One region of the Pseudalkalibacillus sp. JSM 102089 genome, then DNA from elsewhere that is predicted to be linked to it. Evidence: predicted binding sites of a transcription regulator. Region 1 holds the regulator's gene; each other region holds the start of a gene.
The links. Region 1 encodes LexA, which represses DNA repair genes until DNA is damaged. Its sites were predicted from a motif close to CGAACATATGTTCG; they were not measured.
Positions count from the first base shown of each region.

Region 2: a site for LexA is predicted at 2,638-2,651, ahead of ABVF21_RS10560 (SPL family radical SAM protein). Genes of this name have one in related genera too.
Region 3: a site for LexA is predicted at 2,829-2,842, ahead of uvrB (excinuclease ABC subunit UvrB). Genes of this name have one in related genera too.

Region 1 covers NZ_JBEWYW010000001.1:448,088-453,436, forward strand. Annotated here, with positions in the region: gene sirA (sporulation inhibitor of replication protein SirA) at 1-48, opposite strand, end outside; gene ABVF21_RS02225 (HesB/YadR/YfhF family protein) at 209-496, opposite strand; gene ABVF21_RS02230 (DUF896 domain-containing protein) at 614-850, opposite strand; gene ABVF21_RS02235 (YneB family resolvase-like protein) at 917-1,567, opposite strand; gene yneA (cell division suppressor protein YneA) at 1,571-1,891, opposite strand; gene lexA (transcriptional repressor LexA) at 2,043-2,666, shown strand; gene ABVF21_RS02250 (hypothetical protein) at 2,922-4,211, opposite strand; gene ABVF21_RS02255 (iron chaperone) at 4,496-4,867, opposite strand; gene ABVF21_RS02260 (Type 1 glutamine amidotransferase-like domain-containing protein) at 4,931-5,349, opposite strand, start outside.
Region 2 covers NZ_JBEWYW010000003.1:434,706-440,054, forward strand. Annotated here, with positions in the region: gene ABVF21_RS10550 (zinc-ribbon domain-containing protein) at 1-524, shown strand, start outside; gene ABVF21_RS10555 (S1C family serine protease) at 547-1,710, shown strand; gene ABVF21_RS10560 (SPL family radical SAM protein) at 1,770-2,600, opposite strand; gene ABVF21_RS10565 (hypothetical protein) at 2,712-3,113, shown strand; gene ABVF21_RS10570 (LysR family transcriptional regulator) at 3,254-4,132, opposite strand; gene ABVF21_RS10575 (citrate synthase/methylcitrate synthase) at 4,248-5,333, shown strand.
Region 3 covers NZ_JBEWYW010000011.1:86,998-92,346, forward strand. Annotated here, with positions in the region: gene uvrA (excinuclease ABC subunit UvrA) at 1-772, opposite strand, end outside; gene uvrB (excinuclease ABC subunit UvrB) at 780-2,756, opposite strand; gene ABVF21_RS19015 (sulfite exporter TauE/SafE family protein) at 2,972-3,838, shown strand; gene ABVF21_RS19020 (DUF2198 family protein) at 3,842-4,072, opposite strand; gene ABVF21_RS19025 (acyl-CoA thioesterase) at 4,206-4,733, opposite strand; gene ABVF21_RS19030 (hypothetical protein) at 4,877-5,212, opposite strand.

The DNA.
Region 1 (5,349 bases):
TTGTTCTGCAATGTGCTGCTTAACGAAATACATTTCGTAATGCCTCATATAACTCCCCCCTACCCAAGAATCGACTCATATAAAAGAAAGTATAAATGAGTTCTCATAAAATGATTGTCTATACATGGAGGCTAGGCTTCACTAGTTTTGTCGAAATTAAAAAGACCTGTACTATAACATATATGTTATAGTACAGGTCTTTAGAATGCTATGCCATACTCGGCAGGTCACAAAGAACACCGCCGGATCTCTCATCATAATCAAGCTTCATTCGATCAACAAACCATTGATCGTCCGGTCGAACGAAGTACGTAACTCCTCCAATTTCTTGCTTATAATCATCATATGAAGGCTTATCAGACATGACCCCAAGAGAAAAACCTCCGCTGTCTCCACTCCCTGCGTAGCGTACGAATAACCTTAAGCAATCACCGTTACCAAGTTCCATCTCATTTTTGTAAAACTCAGCTGCAGAATCAGTTACAACAAACATCATATCCGCCCTCTCCGTTTTGTATTAGTACATCTTGTTATAGTACAGTATAACGAATATTCGAAAAATTGCAACCATAAAAATAGCCTAATTTTGCTTTTCGCAAAATTAGGCTATTTTCTACTGAAGAAAGCGACGGTTTTTCTTACTTTCCTTAAGCTTTTCAGGTGTTACATCTGTACCTTCTTCATCTACAACTTTTATAGAATGAAGTTGGTTTTTGAAAGAAGAACGGAAATTTGCTAAATATTCCTTACGTAGCTTTTTCTGTTCTTTTTTCTCATCTTCTGTTAATGATGATTCTTTCGCTTTACGAGATAGCTCGTTAATTCTTTGGAGTTTATCTTCAAAAGGCATGTAAAATAGCTCCTTTACTGAAACTTGTATCTCACATGCTAACGCATGTTTTGAACATAGACAAGTTTAGTGCTTCTCGTTCTGCTCGTCAACATATTCCTGATAACGTCTATGTACCGTTGCTTTCGAAGCGTGATGTCCAAATCCTTTTAGCGTTGCAGCTATTTCATTAAACGTAAGACCACGGTTTCGTAGATTAACAATTTCTTCGATTGGAACTTCCACCCGCTCACGCCCACCTTGATTTTGCTGGCTGAGGTTTCGCTGCGGTCGATAGCCTTCTTTAACCGCCTTGTCCATTCCACGTTTAATTTTCAGATTATGAAGCTTGCGCTGAAATTCTTCAACGATACTAACGATTTCAAGAACCATCGAATCAGATTCCGACAATTGAAGTTCTCCGTTTTGATTCACTGTATAAATCGTCCCTCCATATTTATGGACGGCATGTAGAAGAGCGATCTTTGCATTCCCTCTCCCAAGTCTCGTTTCATCTTGAATGAGCAATGCCTCAACATGCCCCTCTTTCAATAAGTCAAGCACCTCGAGTATGCCATCGCGATCAATGTCATACCCGCTGTGCTTTTCTTCAATCAAGCGCTGTATAATGAAACCTGACTGTGATGCAAATCGTTGTAGTTCTTCTTTTTGCCTGGCAAGAGAAGACTCCTGTGCTTCTTTCTTTGTGCTTACCCGACAATAAATAACGGCGTTCATACTTTATTCTTTACCCCCAAGTGCGGTAGCGTTCGCTTCAACAGGGATGATGAGAGTATCTCCTGCTGTAATTCGGTTTGCATCAATGCTATTCACTTCTTCAACCCAGCTGACGAACTTCCGATCAGACAACTCATGTGCAGTACGGAATTCTTCCGCAATTTCTAAAACAGTATCTCCCTGCTCCAATTGTACCGTTGTGTAACGATCATACTCCTCAGCTGCAGCTGTTCGCAAAGATAAAAACACAATAATTAACACAGCTACAAAAGATATAATGACAAGAAAATCAACTCCAGACAAGCCCCCAGCTTGCTTTCTCATCCCAATCACCCCATATGCGAATATTTGTTCTGTTTTTAGTATATCAGAACCTCTGTTCGTGTCAACTAATTTCTTCGAACTTATGTTTGTATGCGAACAAAAATTCTGGTATACTACTAACAAATAGATAGATTGGAACGAGGTGCCAGATATTATGAAACTATCAAAGCGTCAGCAGGACATTCTGGACTTTATTAAAGTCGAAGTTAAGCAAAAGGGTTATCCACCCTCTGTAAGAGAAATTGGCGAAGCTGTTGGACTCGCTTCAAGCTCCACTGTCCATGGCCACCTGGCAAGACTCGAGAAAAAAGGGTATATCAGACGAGACCCAACAAAACCAAGAGCTATCGAAGTGCTTGGTCTTGATGAAACAATCGATATTCCTCGTCAACACACTGTAAACGTTCCCGTCATTGGTAAAGTAACTGCTGGTCAACCGATCACTGCCATTGAAAATGTAGAAGAATACTTCCCGCTTCCAGAGCAGTTTGCACAGGATGAAGAGCATACTTTTATTCTTGTGATTGAAGGGGATAGTATGATCGAAGCTGGTATTTATAACGGTGATATGGTCATTGTGAAGCAACAACCAACTGCAAATAACGGTGATATTGTTGTCGCGATGACAGATGAAGCTGAAGCAACTGTTAAACGATTCTTTAAAGAAAGCAACTACTTCCGACTTCAACCGGAAAACTCATCGATGGAACCGATCATTCTTGATTCCGTTTCTATTCTTGGTAAAGTAATTGGGGTCTTTCGCTCCATTCACTAGAAGCGCTGCGTGCGCTTCTTTTTTTATGTTATATAAGCTTTCTGGGCTATAATATAACAATACGAGCTTCTTCTCTTCTTTTATTTATTAATCCCTCCGTCTGTGTAAATGATCGCAGTTTGAAGAGCATAGGGGTGTAGCTTTACATTACAACCAACCTCACCGACCTACTTTTAACTCTTACAGGCTATACAAAACCGCCCTTCATTTAAATGAAGAGCGGTTTTGTATACTTCTAACATTATTCTTAAACGGTTACTTTTCAGCAGCCTCTGAAGCCGCTATAACTAATTCAACTGTTTGATCTACTGTCGCCTGACGGAACTTTTGGAACTCATCAGTGATATAAACGGAAGGATCTTCAGGATAGTACTCCTGAGCGGCTACGTGAAGGTGTCCACCCGGAATATCATAAGCTCCTATCCCAATTCGCACACGATTGGATCGGTACTGACTTTCATTCGATAAGTAGCTTCCGCCTCCTCCTTTACGAGCTTTTGATCCTTCAGTCGGACCCCCTTCATGGCATTCATACGGTTTATCACGATATTCTGGTGCGAGCCATTCGCATACTTCATCGCCTCTTTCCACCGGCCATGGTCCAGTATTGGCTGCAATCATTTCCTTGTAAGGAAGCGTTGTTTCAATAAATTCCGGCAGTTTTTCAGGCATCGGCCAATTGCTCACTGTCGGAATAACTTCTGAGCGATCTTCAAGAGTGTTTCCAACCCCTGTGCGCCATCTCCCGGCAAACCCTTCGATGGTCATAGCTTTTGGACCCCCTTGACTGATTGTCATCATGAGATCCACCTGCTCTTTACTATTAACCAGGTAAGGTCCAAATGTATCTTCAACGATTCCTTCATCAAAATCATCCCATCGTACCGGAAAATTCGCTGCTTGAATAAAAGCTGGACCTTCTTCCGTCAAAACGACTTTCCCATCCATTTGAAGCGCTGCAGCGCCAGAAGGGTTTGATCTCCTAAATTCCTGTTCTAAACGGTATGGATCAAATCCACTTACTAAAACGCGCTTAACTTTCTTCCCTTTTGGAAAATCAATAGAAGTAATTCCCCTTGACGTGTACTCTAGTTTCTTCATCAGTTCTTCTTGCTTTTTCTCCGTTACTGTATATGATGGTTCCCATTGCCTGAGGGCAGCAGTCATATGTAATCGAGTCCAATATAGCGGGCGATCATCATAACGATCTAGTTCCCCTAAATCATTTCGTTCGCCCTGAGCTCGAGCCACAGCCGTATCCCACAGCTTCTCACCATGCTTTTCGATCACTTTCTCTGCTTTTTTTACACTTTTCGCTTTGCACAAATCTTCCTTAAATTCATCTGCAAAAACTGTAAACTTCGCCTTATCCATAATTTGCTGTGGGATAGGGGCACCGTCTTCCATTCGCTGCTCCTCTGGTGTTAGCGCCGCATCAGTGTTAAAGCAATCACCTTTGGCACTTCCAGTTAACGGTGAGAAACCGAAAGTTAACATCCCTACAAGAAAAAGCGCAATCCCATATTTCCATTCCCTAGATTTCATATTTCTGTTTTCCTCCCCTTCTAGTTGAACTATCTTCTATTGTAGAGATGGGAGGTTGCATTTTTCAAACTATTACAAGTATTCTGATCAAAAATGAATCATTCGAAGTGGATCATGTATGGATAACATACTTATATTATAGAAAACCGTGACGTTTTCTCTGCATCTTTCGACATATAGATAAGCTTAGCTATCATTTAATGAACTTCATTTAGTTTAAATGTAATCTCATATAGCGGCGATCAATCGGTTGATCCGAATAAAAGCCTGTCCCGCCTATTTATTCACTTGCGCCAGAAAGTTGAACAGTCTGCCTTATCATGAATATTGAATTCGATCATTTTTTTAAGTAATGAAAAATCAACTGAACTACCCCACGGAATACGCATTAGTTGTTTAGTGTGGTCATAGCCAGCAAGTTTCATTTCTTCAGAAAAATGAACAATTCCATTCTTTTCAGGGGCAACAGCCAAATGATGTTTTGCTACGCTAAAGGCAATAATAAATGTTCCGTGATCTGTAAACATTGGCTGATTCCAGGCAATTTTCGGCACCAGGTTTGGAAATTCATTTTGTACCCAGGTCAAAACTTGTTCCGTTCGCTCTCGGTGCTGCAGGTTCTCTATCTTTGCTAAATATTCTTCAAATACATCCATTTTTAGTCCTCCTATAAAACAAGCAAATGTAGTGATGTACCATATCTTACTGAGATAGTACCATTACAACTCGCTATTCATCACTACTATATCACCTATCATTTGTAGTTTACCCTCTTCAAAAATAATTCCATCGCCGTCATTCGCTGCATAAACAGTTGTTCCTGTTCTCTTAACATACTCCCAAACTTTACTCTTATAATCTGAACTCCAGCGATTGTAGTGAGGTAAAAACTCGAAACCGACAAGACCCAAAGTTTGGTACAACGCCTCGCTAGTTGTTTCTGTAAACATCTGAAATAGCTTTGTAGATCTACCGAGTTGAACCGCTCCTCCGCTCACCCCAACAAGAATTCCTCCGCGATTATAGAAATCTAAAAGAACGTGAATCATATGCCGATGTTTAAGAGCCTTACTAAATTCCAGCGGATTACCTGCTGAGAGATGAATTATATCTGAACTCAATAATTCCTCTATTTTCG
Region 2 (5,349 bases), on a different contig from region 1:
TTGTCGACTTTTCAATTAATGAAGCAAATGGTTATTTGGAAGAGAACCACTTTACGGAAGCATTAAACTCAGTAGAAGAAGGCTTAGAAATCAATAAAGGTAACGAAAAGCTATCAAACCTTCAAACCGTAATCGAAAAGAGACGAAATTCGTTTGAGGAGGAGCAACAGAAGCGAATTGAACATGCTATGGTTGCTGCAGCAAAAGAAGAAGAGATGAATCGTACAAGCGCGATTGAGCTCAATGAATTAGAAACAAAGGTGACAGATTACAATGAATTAAAAATAACAGGTACGGTCACAAGCAAAGCCACTGTTCCCGTCAATTCGATCGGGGCTTCTTATAAAGTATTGGACGGAGATGGAAAAGAGTTTGATAAAGGGGAGGTTTATATTAACCCCGACAAACTTTATCCTGACGATACAGGTAAATTTGACTTTATAATCTACGATGTAGGTGAAGACGTGAAGGATCTTGATCAATTCACAGTCGAAATTGATCATTTCACATGGTACTTGGATTAGCAGAAAGGAGTATTCAAGACGGATGTCTAAGAAATTGGCTTTGCTACTATCCCTTGCAAGCTCCCTCTTTATTCTGATTGGGGGCGGCGCAGGTTTTTATTTTTTACATGATTACTATTCAAATACAACCGTTGAAGCAACATCTTCTCTAGGAGAGAAAACAAATGCTCCAGAGAACCAAAAGAATGATTCAGACTTAAAATCCGTCATTCATGAGACACAAAAAAGCGTTGTGCAAATTGAAGTCGCCTTAAAAGATGGCACTTCTTCTGGATCAGGCTTCCTCTATAATACGAACGGAGACGTCATTACGAACGCTCATGTTATCGAAGGTGCACAAAAAATTACCGTTAAAACCTCTGATGCTAAACAATTCGAAGCTCAAATCATTGGTATGGGTGATACGATAGATGTTGCGGTGATTCGCGTTCCAGGATTAGAGGGAAATGATCCCCTCCCTGTTGCAGAAGAGCGCATGGCGGAAGTTGGGGACAATATCATTGCTCTTGGTAGCCCACTCGGACTTCAGAATACCGTTACAACAGGGATTGTCAGTGGTCTCGATCGAGAATTCATCTTAGAGCCCTATCGCTATGAGCATATCTATCAAATCTCTGCCCCCATTACAAAAGGGAACAGCGGAGGTCCCCTTATTGATGCTAATACTGGAGAGGCGATCGCCATTAATTCCGCAGGAACAGACTCAGGGGCAATCGGCTTTAGCATTCCGCTCCCCAACGTTATTGAGCAAATTAAAAATTGGTCTGATGACCCAGTAGAAATAACGGTAGATGATGAAAGTAAGGAAGAAGTATCAACACCACAAGGACTCACAGGAGAAGACTTTAAGAATAATGCTACCTATCTTATTGGATATTTCTATGAAAGCTTGTCTACTCAAGACTATGTCACTGGCTACTCCTTACTTGGCAGTCGCTGGCAGAGTGAAATGCTGTATGAAGATTTTCGAAGTGGCTATATCCATACCCTTGACGTTGAAGTTTCAAATATGACCGGAAGTTTAAATCAAACGAATGATCAAGTAAAGGTAACAGCTACTATTAAAGCACAAGAACGAACCGAGGATAAGAAGACAACAACTTCTCTATACAACGTCACTTACCAGGTTGGCTATGAAAATGACCAATTGAAAATTCTAAGTGGTAAGGCTGAAAAATTAAAGTAAAATAGGCAACATAAGGCTAGAGATACATTCTCTAGCCTTTTTTTCGTTTATTATTTATACTATCCCTCGTCTGGAGGTAAAAAACCTTCTTGAGAAATATAAATGGCGCTTTCAGGAAAAAAGGCCTGTAATCTCTTCTTTATTTTCAAATAGGCTTTACGTTGATACCAATCTTCTAGGCCCGCGTCTTCAAAGAGCTTACGAATGCCAAGCTGCTCTGTTCTTTTTCCACCGCTCCCATCACCCATGAAAAAGTCATCTAGCGTGAGGCGATCCGTTACTTCAGCTAACTTCTTAGGGAAATGTTCAGAACACGGGAGAAGTGGCGCCACTGCCGCTTGTACAGGAATACCGTTTGCTCGTAACGTTTGTAGCGCCTTTAACCTTGCTGCAATTGGCGGTGCTGATGGCGCAAAAATTTTGCGCACTGAATCAAGGTCTGTTTCTACTGTCATACTGACCAGAACCTTTTTGCCGAATTTTTTTAACAAATCAATATCTCTAGTGACGAGTGGAGAGCGGGTTTGAAGAAATAGAAAATCAGGCATTTCTTCTACCATAGCTTCAAGTAATCTTCTTGTTAAATTAGTCTTAAATTCAATAGGCTGATAAGGATCTGTCGAAGAAGACATAAAAATCGATACTTCTCCTTTTTTCCGAGCTTTCGGGATCTCTTTTTTCACAAGATCCACAGCATTTTCTTTAATATCTACCCATTCTCCCCAATCCTCTTCCCTAAAAAGGGCAATCGGCATTCTTCTGACATAGCAATACGAACAACCGAAGGCACATCCAGCGTAAGGGTTCAGAGTGTGACTATATCCATTAAGAAATCCACTACCTTTTGTTAAAATAGACCGAGATGTTCGCTTCTTAATTGAAGGCTGCAATGGCTATCCCTCCTTCTTCCATTAGTGTACCACAAACCGAACATACATTCGATTATTACGAATAATTTTTCACTAAGCGGGCACGGTAAAGGTGAAAGGTGGTATAAATTGATGAAGCGTACTGTAAGCTGTCTCCTTTTCTTACTTCTTCTTTTACCAATTCATACTTATGCAGCTGGTCCGATTCAGCTCATTCAAGGAAAGTGTCCAACTTCACTAGATCAATCGGCATCAAAAAAAGGCCTTACAATGAAAGCTACAACGATTCTTTCAGGGTTAATGGCCAACACTCCGGGTACAAATTCATGGCAGATCATTAGCATGTCACCTTTAAAAAAGAAGTCACCCTATTACGCGCCAGCCGTTAAAACCTGTGAAAAAAAAGTCGCAAACCACACTTACCTCATTGATGTCCTCGTAACAAAGAAATCTTCTCAGCTCCCCGTACGCATGCACCTTTTTGCTTCTAAAGAGGAAAAGGGTTGGAAAGTTTGGGGACTAACTACTTACTAAATGTGTATATTTTCTTTTACATCGCACATACTACTCAAGCGTGTAAGCTAGCCGTCAGGATCTATGACACGCTACCATCCCACACTCTTATTTCACACTCGGAAAATAAGAGTATAGCCCGATCAGGACGCTGATCGGGCTTAATTCATGCTTTTCTCAATAAATTGTTTAAATATTTCTGTTTCCTCCGAAAGATGTTGATAGACCATGTATGTGTGAACCTCAGGCAGTTTGATTTCTACAGTATCCACTTGAAGAATTCTCCCTTCAAATACCTCACGCCGAACAGATGACCATGGTAAAAAAGAGAACCCAAGCCCTTCCTCAATAAATCGCTTTGTAATGTGTACTTGCGATACCACCATCGTTCGAACACCTTCATATTTAGAACGTAGCTCAACTAAAAGATCTTCCCAATAATCAGGATGATTATGCGTGAGTAACGTTGATCTCAAACAAAACTCACTTAAAGATAAAGGCAGACTCGTTTCCGCATCTCCCCCATCGTGTGGCACAACTAAAACAATCGGATCGGCTCCAATTTGTTCATTTTTCACATATGCCTGCAAAGATTTCATTCTTGAAAGACCGAAATCTGCATCATTCTTGGTGATCATCTCTCCAATTTCATTAGACTCACTTACTTTTACAACGACCTCAATCGATGGATAAGCTTTCATAAATTGCTGAAGGACGTTAGGTAGAACCGTAGCAGCAATTAAAGGGGATACAGCAATCGACAACTTTCGATGGTACCCCTGCCTCCACCCGTTCATATGACGTAAGCTTGTCTCATACTGTTCAACTAACTCCCTCGCATGCGGAAGGAATTGTCTTCCTGCTTCAGAGAGCATCACTCTTCTACCGCTCTTCATAAATAGCTTACTGCCAATCTGCTTTTCAAGTTGTTGAATGTGAACCGTAACAGTAGGTTGAGCAAGATAGAGTTTTTCCGATGTTTCCCTGAAATTTTCATACGAAGCAGCTGTGACAAATGTTTTCAACCAGTTTAGATTCATTCTTATCACCCTTATTGATAGCGTTTCTCTATTAATTATTTAGTAATTATTTATTAGTCATAATCATATCGAATCGATACACTAGATACAAGACGAATGAAATGGAGTTGAGTTTATGATTCATGCCGGATTAGAAGGAATCATTGCGGCTGATTCCAATATCAGCCTTGTAGACGGAGAGAACGGTTTGCTTGTCTATCGAGGACACTGGGCAAAAGAAATTGCGAAAGAAAAATCATTCGAAGAAGCCGCCTACTTCCTATGGAATGGTTCATTTCCTACTGAAAAACAGCTAACTGCTTTCACCTCCGCACTTGGTGAAGCAAGACACTTATCACCAAACCAGAAGGAAATCATAAATCGTTTACCTGAAAAAATGGAGATGATGAGCGTTATTCGAACGGTCTTATCTTCCATGGGAGATCACTCATATCAGTTCCCAGCGACACAGGAACAGGGAATTCACCTACTGAGTATCGTTCCAACTATTATTGCCTATCGCTACCGCACTCAAAATGGATTATCTCAGATCGAGCCAGACGTAACGTTGTCTCACGTTGGGAACTATTTATATATGTTGACAGGAGAACGTCCTCAGGAAAATCACATTAAAGCGTTAACTGCCTACTTCATTTTAACGATGGAGCATGGATTAAACGCCTCTACCTTTACAGCTAGGGTGATTTCATCAACTGAAAGTGATCTCGCATCAGCTATTACAGGTGCTATCGGCGCTATGAAAGGACCTCTTCATGGCGGGGCGCCAACTGGGGTTATTGATTTATTAGAAGAAATTAAGCGTGACGGCGATGCTGAAAAAGTATTGCGACGTAAACTTGAAAATCGTGAGAAGTTAATGGGCTTTGGACATCGGGTTTATAAAACGCGCGATCCCCGTGCCGCCGCTTTAAGCGAGATTACATCAAATTTCTATGACGATGCTGAGTTTAAACTTGCACATGAAGTAGAAGACACGGCCGTACGCCTTCTCCAGGAGTACAAACCTGACCGAAAACTTTATGCGAATGTGGAGTACTATGCAGCGGCCATCTTAAGAGCAATCGAGCTACCAACAGAACTGTTTACCCCAACATTTACAGCAGCCAGAACGGCAGGTTGGATCGCACACGTGTACGAGCAAAATGACAATAACCGAATCATCCGCCCATCTTCTGTTTATAGCGGAGAAATGCCTGAGTAAGCGGGGGTGCGGGTTC
Region 3 (5,349 bases), on a different contig from region 1:
AAAAACCACAGTACGGACAGGAATGATGCTGATTGAAGAGAAGCTCTTCCTGCCCCATAACATCTACAATCACCTGGCCACCACCAAGATTAAGGGCGGTTTCAAGGGAATCTGCTAATCTTGATTGAACGCCTTCTTTCACAACAATACGATCAATCACAACTTCAATGGAATGTTTCTTGTTTTTTTCAAGCGAGATCTCATCTGCAACTTCCATCATCTCACCATCTACTCGTACGCGAACATAGCCTTGCTTCTTAATATCTTCTAGTACTTTTACATGTTCGCCTTTACGACCTGAAACGACTGGGGATAAAATTTGGAGCTTTGTTCGCTCTTCATAAGTCAGTATCCGATCAACCATTTGTTCGATCGTCTGTGACGTAATTTCTACGCCATGACGTGGACAGACAGGGCGACCAATTCTTGCAAATAGAAGACGGAGGTAGTCATAAATCTCGGTTACCGTTCCGACTGTTGAACGAGGGTTACGACTCGTTGTCTTTTGATCAATGGAAATGGCGGGAGACAGACCTTCAATAGCATCTACATCCGGCTTATCCATTTGTCCAAGAAATTGTCTTGCATATGCTGATAACGATTCAACATACCGTCTCTGTCCTTCTGCATAAATCGTATCAAATGCTAGAGATGATTTTCCTGATCCTGACAAGCCTGTTACAACAACAAGCTTATCTCTTGGGATCGATACATCTATATTTTTTAAATTATGGGCTCTTGCCCCTTTGACGACGATTTCATCGTTTGCCATCTGTTCGTCATCCTTCCGCTTTAAGCTCTAATAGTAGGTCACGAAGTTCTGCAGCACGTTCGAAATTCAGTTCTCGTGCAGCTTCCTTCATTTCAGTTTCCACATTTTCAATCACTTTAGCACGCTCTTGCTTCGTCATCTTACCTTGCTTAGGAATCTTGTATTCTTCACCATCTTCAGCTGCAACCGTTGCTCTTATACCTTCACGCACTTTCTTTTGAATGGTTGTCGGAGTAATGCCGTATTTTGCGTTGTATTTTTGTTGAATTTCTCTTCTACGACTCGTTTCATTCATTGCCACTTCCATTGAATTGGTGATTTTATCAGCATACAAGATAACATGGCCACCTGAATTTCGAGCAGCACGTCCGATTGTTTGAATTAAAGAACGTTCAGATCGTAAGAACCCTTCCTTATCTGCATCCAAAATTGTCACAAGGGATACTTCCGGAATATCAAGACCTTCCCTTAAGAGGTTAATTCCTACAAGAACGTCAAATACACCTAATCTGAGATCACGAATAATTTCAATACGCTCGAGCGTCTTTATTTCAGAGTGAAGGTAACGTACCTTTACCCCCATTTCAAGTAAATAATCCGTTAAATCCTCTGACATCTTTTTCGTAAGTGTCGTCACCAGCACTCGCTCATTACGTGCAGATCGCTGATTAATTTCATCTAATAAGTCATCAATTTGACCTTCGATAGGACGAATTTCAATCGTCGGATCAAGCAGACCGGTTGGACGGATAATTTGTTCGACAACTTTGGTTGAATGTTCTTCTTCATATGGCCCTGGCGTTGCAGATACATAAACAAATTGATGAGCCTTCTCTTCAAATTCTTCAAAGCGAAGTGGGCGATTGTCTTTTGCTGATGGCAAGCGGAAGCCATGATCCACTAGCACACCTTTTCTTGCCTGATCTCCATTGTACATTCCTCTTACTTGGGGAAGCGTAACGTGAGATTCATCAACCATAATTAAGAAATCATCTGGAAAGTAGTCCATTAACGTATATGGCGTTGCACCTGCTTCTCTCAGTGTCAAATGCCTGGAATAGTTTTCAATTCCTGAACAAAAGCCCATTTCAGCCATCATTTCAATATCGTATCTCGTTCGCTGTTCAAGACGTTGAGCTTCAAGAAGCTTTCCTTCTTCATTTAAAACCTTCAGTCTCTCTTCAAGCTCAGCTTCAATTCGCTGTATCGCGATTTTCAACTTTTCTTCACGGGTAACGAAGTGGGAAGCTGGGAATATAGCCACGTGCTCTCTTTCTCCAAGAATTTCACCTGTTAGTGAATTTACTTCAGTAATACGGTCAATTTCATCTCCAAAAAATTCGACGCGAATACAGTGTTCATCTCGTGAGGCAGGGAAAATTTCCACAACGTCTCCTCTAACCCGGAACGTACCACGTGTGAAATTAATATCATTTCGCGAATATTGAATATCAACCATATTGCGCAACAGTTGATCACGATCTTTTTCCATACCTTTTCGAAGCGAAAGTACTAGGCTTCTGTATTCTTCTGGATTACCGAGACCATAAATACAAGAAACACTTGCTACAATAATGACGTCATTACGCTCAAACAAACTGGATGTAGCAGAATGTCGTAGTTTATCTATTTCGTCATTAATACTTGCATCTTTTTCGATGAATGTATCTGATTGAGGTATGTACGCTTCTGGTTGATAATAATCATAATAGCTTACAAAATATTCCACAGCATTATGCGGAAAGTACTCCTTAAATTCACTATATAATTGACCAGCAAGCGTTTTATTGTGCGCAATAATGAGGGTCGGTTTATTCACCTCTTGTATCACGTTAGACATTGTGAACGTTTTACCAGTCCCTGTTGCGCCGAGCAACGTTTGGTGGCGTTCATTATTATGAACACCTTGTACAAGTTTCTTAATGGCTTCAGGCTGGTCGCCTTGAGGATTATAATCAGATACCAACTCGAACTTTTTTTCCACCATCTTCGCCTCCGTTCCTATCATCCATGTCACTTATTATATCACAGAATATGGTCTAAACTTCAATTAAAGCGAACTGATATTCGCATTGCATTTTCAAGGTTATCTTTCTCTTCATTCAAAACTGTTGTATGCTGTTAAAGATTGATTCACAGTGTAGCAGAATTCACGCACTTAAAGGGATTACTAAGTATTACTACAAAGGAGTTTTAACATTGCTGCTTTTATGGGCTTTACCACTTGGCCTCTCGATCGGTGCTGTCTCAGGATTTTTTGGCGTAGGCGGGGGATTTCTCCTCACACCTATCCTTTTGTTACTTGGTTATTCACCTGCAACAGCAATCACCATTAGCCTTCTTTATAGCATGAGTACTTCGATTTCTGGAGCTTTGAAGTATATTCAAAGTAGAAGAATTCTATGGAAAGTGACTCTTTTTCTATCGATTAGTGGCATGGTCGGCACACAGCTTGCTCAACCACTTGTCTTATATATGGAAGAGAGCAAAATCGATGGTCCTGTTATCTCAACTTTATATATCGTTCTTCTTGCATACTTTTCCATATCCATGCTTTCCAAAGGACAAACTATAGATGAAGAAAATTCTTCTATTTCTGTTTCCCCTCTTCGAACAATTTTAATCGGCTTACTAGGCGGATTTATTTCTTCTACTCTTGGAGTGGGGGGCGGTTTTGTCATGGTACCACTTTTAATTCATGTACTACGTCTCCCGCCACGCCTTGCAGTAGGTACATCTTTAACTTCGATCTTCTTCATTGTATTGACCGGTTTTTTCTCATATATTCAAACGGTTACCATTCCGACCACCCTCGCCATTCTCTTAGTGAGTGGAGCAGTCATTGGAGCTAGAATTGGGGCTGGAATGACAGATTCTTTCACTGAAACCACAATAAAGAATCTCCTTGGTATCCTTTACTTTTTTACATTAGTTAGTATTCTATTACAGCTATTCCATCAATCAATTTCAGGCCTACTCATTCTATTTCTCTATATCATTTGCTTAATGTGTCTCTTCATTTACCAGTATTGGACGAAAAAGAAGCGCCTATTCTTTTTAAAATAGGCGCTACTTCATTTTCTTCTTATTTTGTTTTTGTGTTTTCATTGAAAAGTAAAATCCAACAAGCGCTGACAAAACCGTTAAGACAATCAAATGTATCGGATGATCGATTCCACCAAACACAGCCCACATAAATAAAATCGTTAACCCGAAACTAACGTAAGTATTATATGTAACTCGCGTAAACACGACCATGATAATTGCCGGAACGAATAAAGCAATTAATATTCCTTGCATACTGGTAAGTTCCCCTCTCTAATCACAACTTCTCCCCCCATCTTACAACAAGTTAGGGAGAGAATGCTATGATCATAAAAGAAAACTCATCATTGGATATTCGTAACCTTGTCACATAGAATAAGAAACAACTTTACAATGTAGTAAACTGAGCTGCATCCCAAGGCTTTGGTGTTCCAAATTCACGAGCTAGCTTTCTACTTTCACCTTTGCGACCTTTACGAATCTCTTTTCGTTCAACAGCTGTTTCATTCAAGAATTTCTCCTCTTCTGTTTCAGGGTAAACACCTGGTACTTCAACTGGATTTCCTTCTTCATCAAGGGCTACAAATGTTAAAAGCGCAGTCGCACATACGTGACGTTCACCAGTGAACATTTTCTCTGCAATTGCTTTAACGAAAACCTCCATTGATGTCTTATGAGTCCACGTCACCATGGATTCAAGACAAACAATGTCTCCTTGGTTAATCGGATGAAGAAAATCTACTGAATCGGTTGAAGCTGTTACACAGGGTCTTCTTGAATGACGAGTTGCTGAAATAAGAGCAACGTCATCAATAAAGGCCATCAGTTGACCTCCAAATAATGTTCCATGAATATTTGTGTGAGTCGGATTGACTACGGTTGCTTTAGCCGTTCTGGACTCATTGGTAGACTTCATATTTGTATCTTCGAATACATTGTCCATTCTAATCACCTTTTCTTTCTTAATGGCTCTGCTAGTAAATTATTTTCTAGATTCATACCCTAATCGAGTAAATCTGTGTTGTTAGAAACAAATGACGAAATTCAACTCTTTATAGCTTATTTACTATATTTAAATCCTTTTTCACTAATCCGAGTAATAGGATATTCTTTTGACTCAGCAAGCATTTCAAGAATATTAAAGAGGGATGACTTAGAAATCGTGATTCTATAATGCTTCTCTAGTAGATCTGTCAGGTAAAGCGGCCCCATTGCCACTTGAGAACGTTCAAGGATTTCTACGATTTCGGAAATTGGAGCTCTTGTAACGACAGACGCGCTACCGTGCATTTGATTCATAATTGTTTCACGCTCTATTTCAAACTTTTGAAGCAACTTCATTTCTCTTTCATTAAGATCCATTAATTGTTGCTGCAACTGCTTTTCTCCAGTCATTGCGACATGCTCCTTTACGTTAAGAATGATCAAAGTGTAGCAAGCGTATTGCTAACATACAAGACAGTGAAAATCACTGTAAACGCAATCATGCAGGAGGAGAAACGCTTTTCTCACTTCCATATATTTCTCGAATA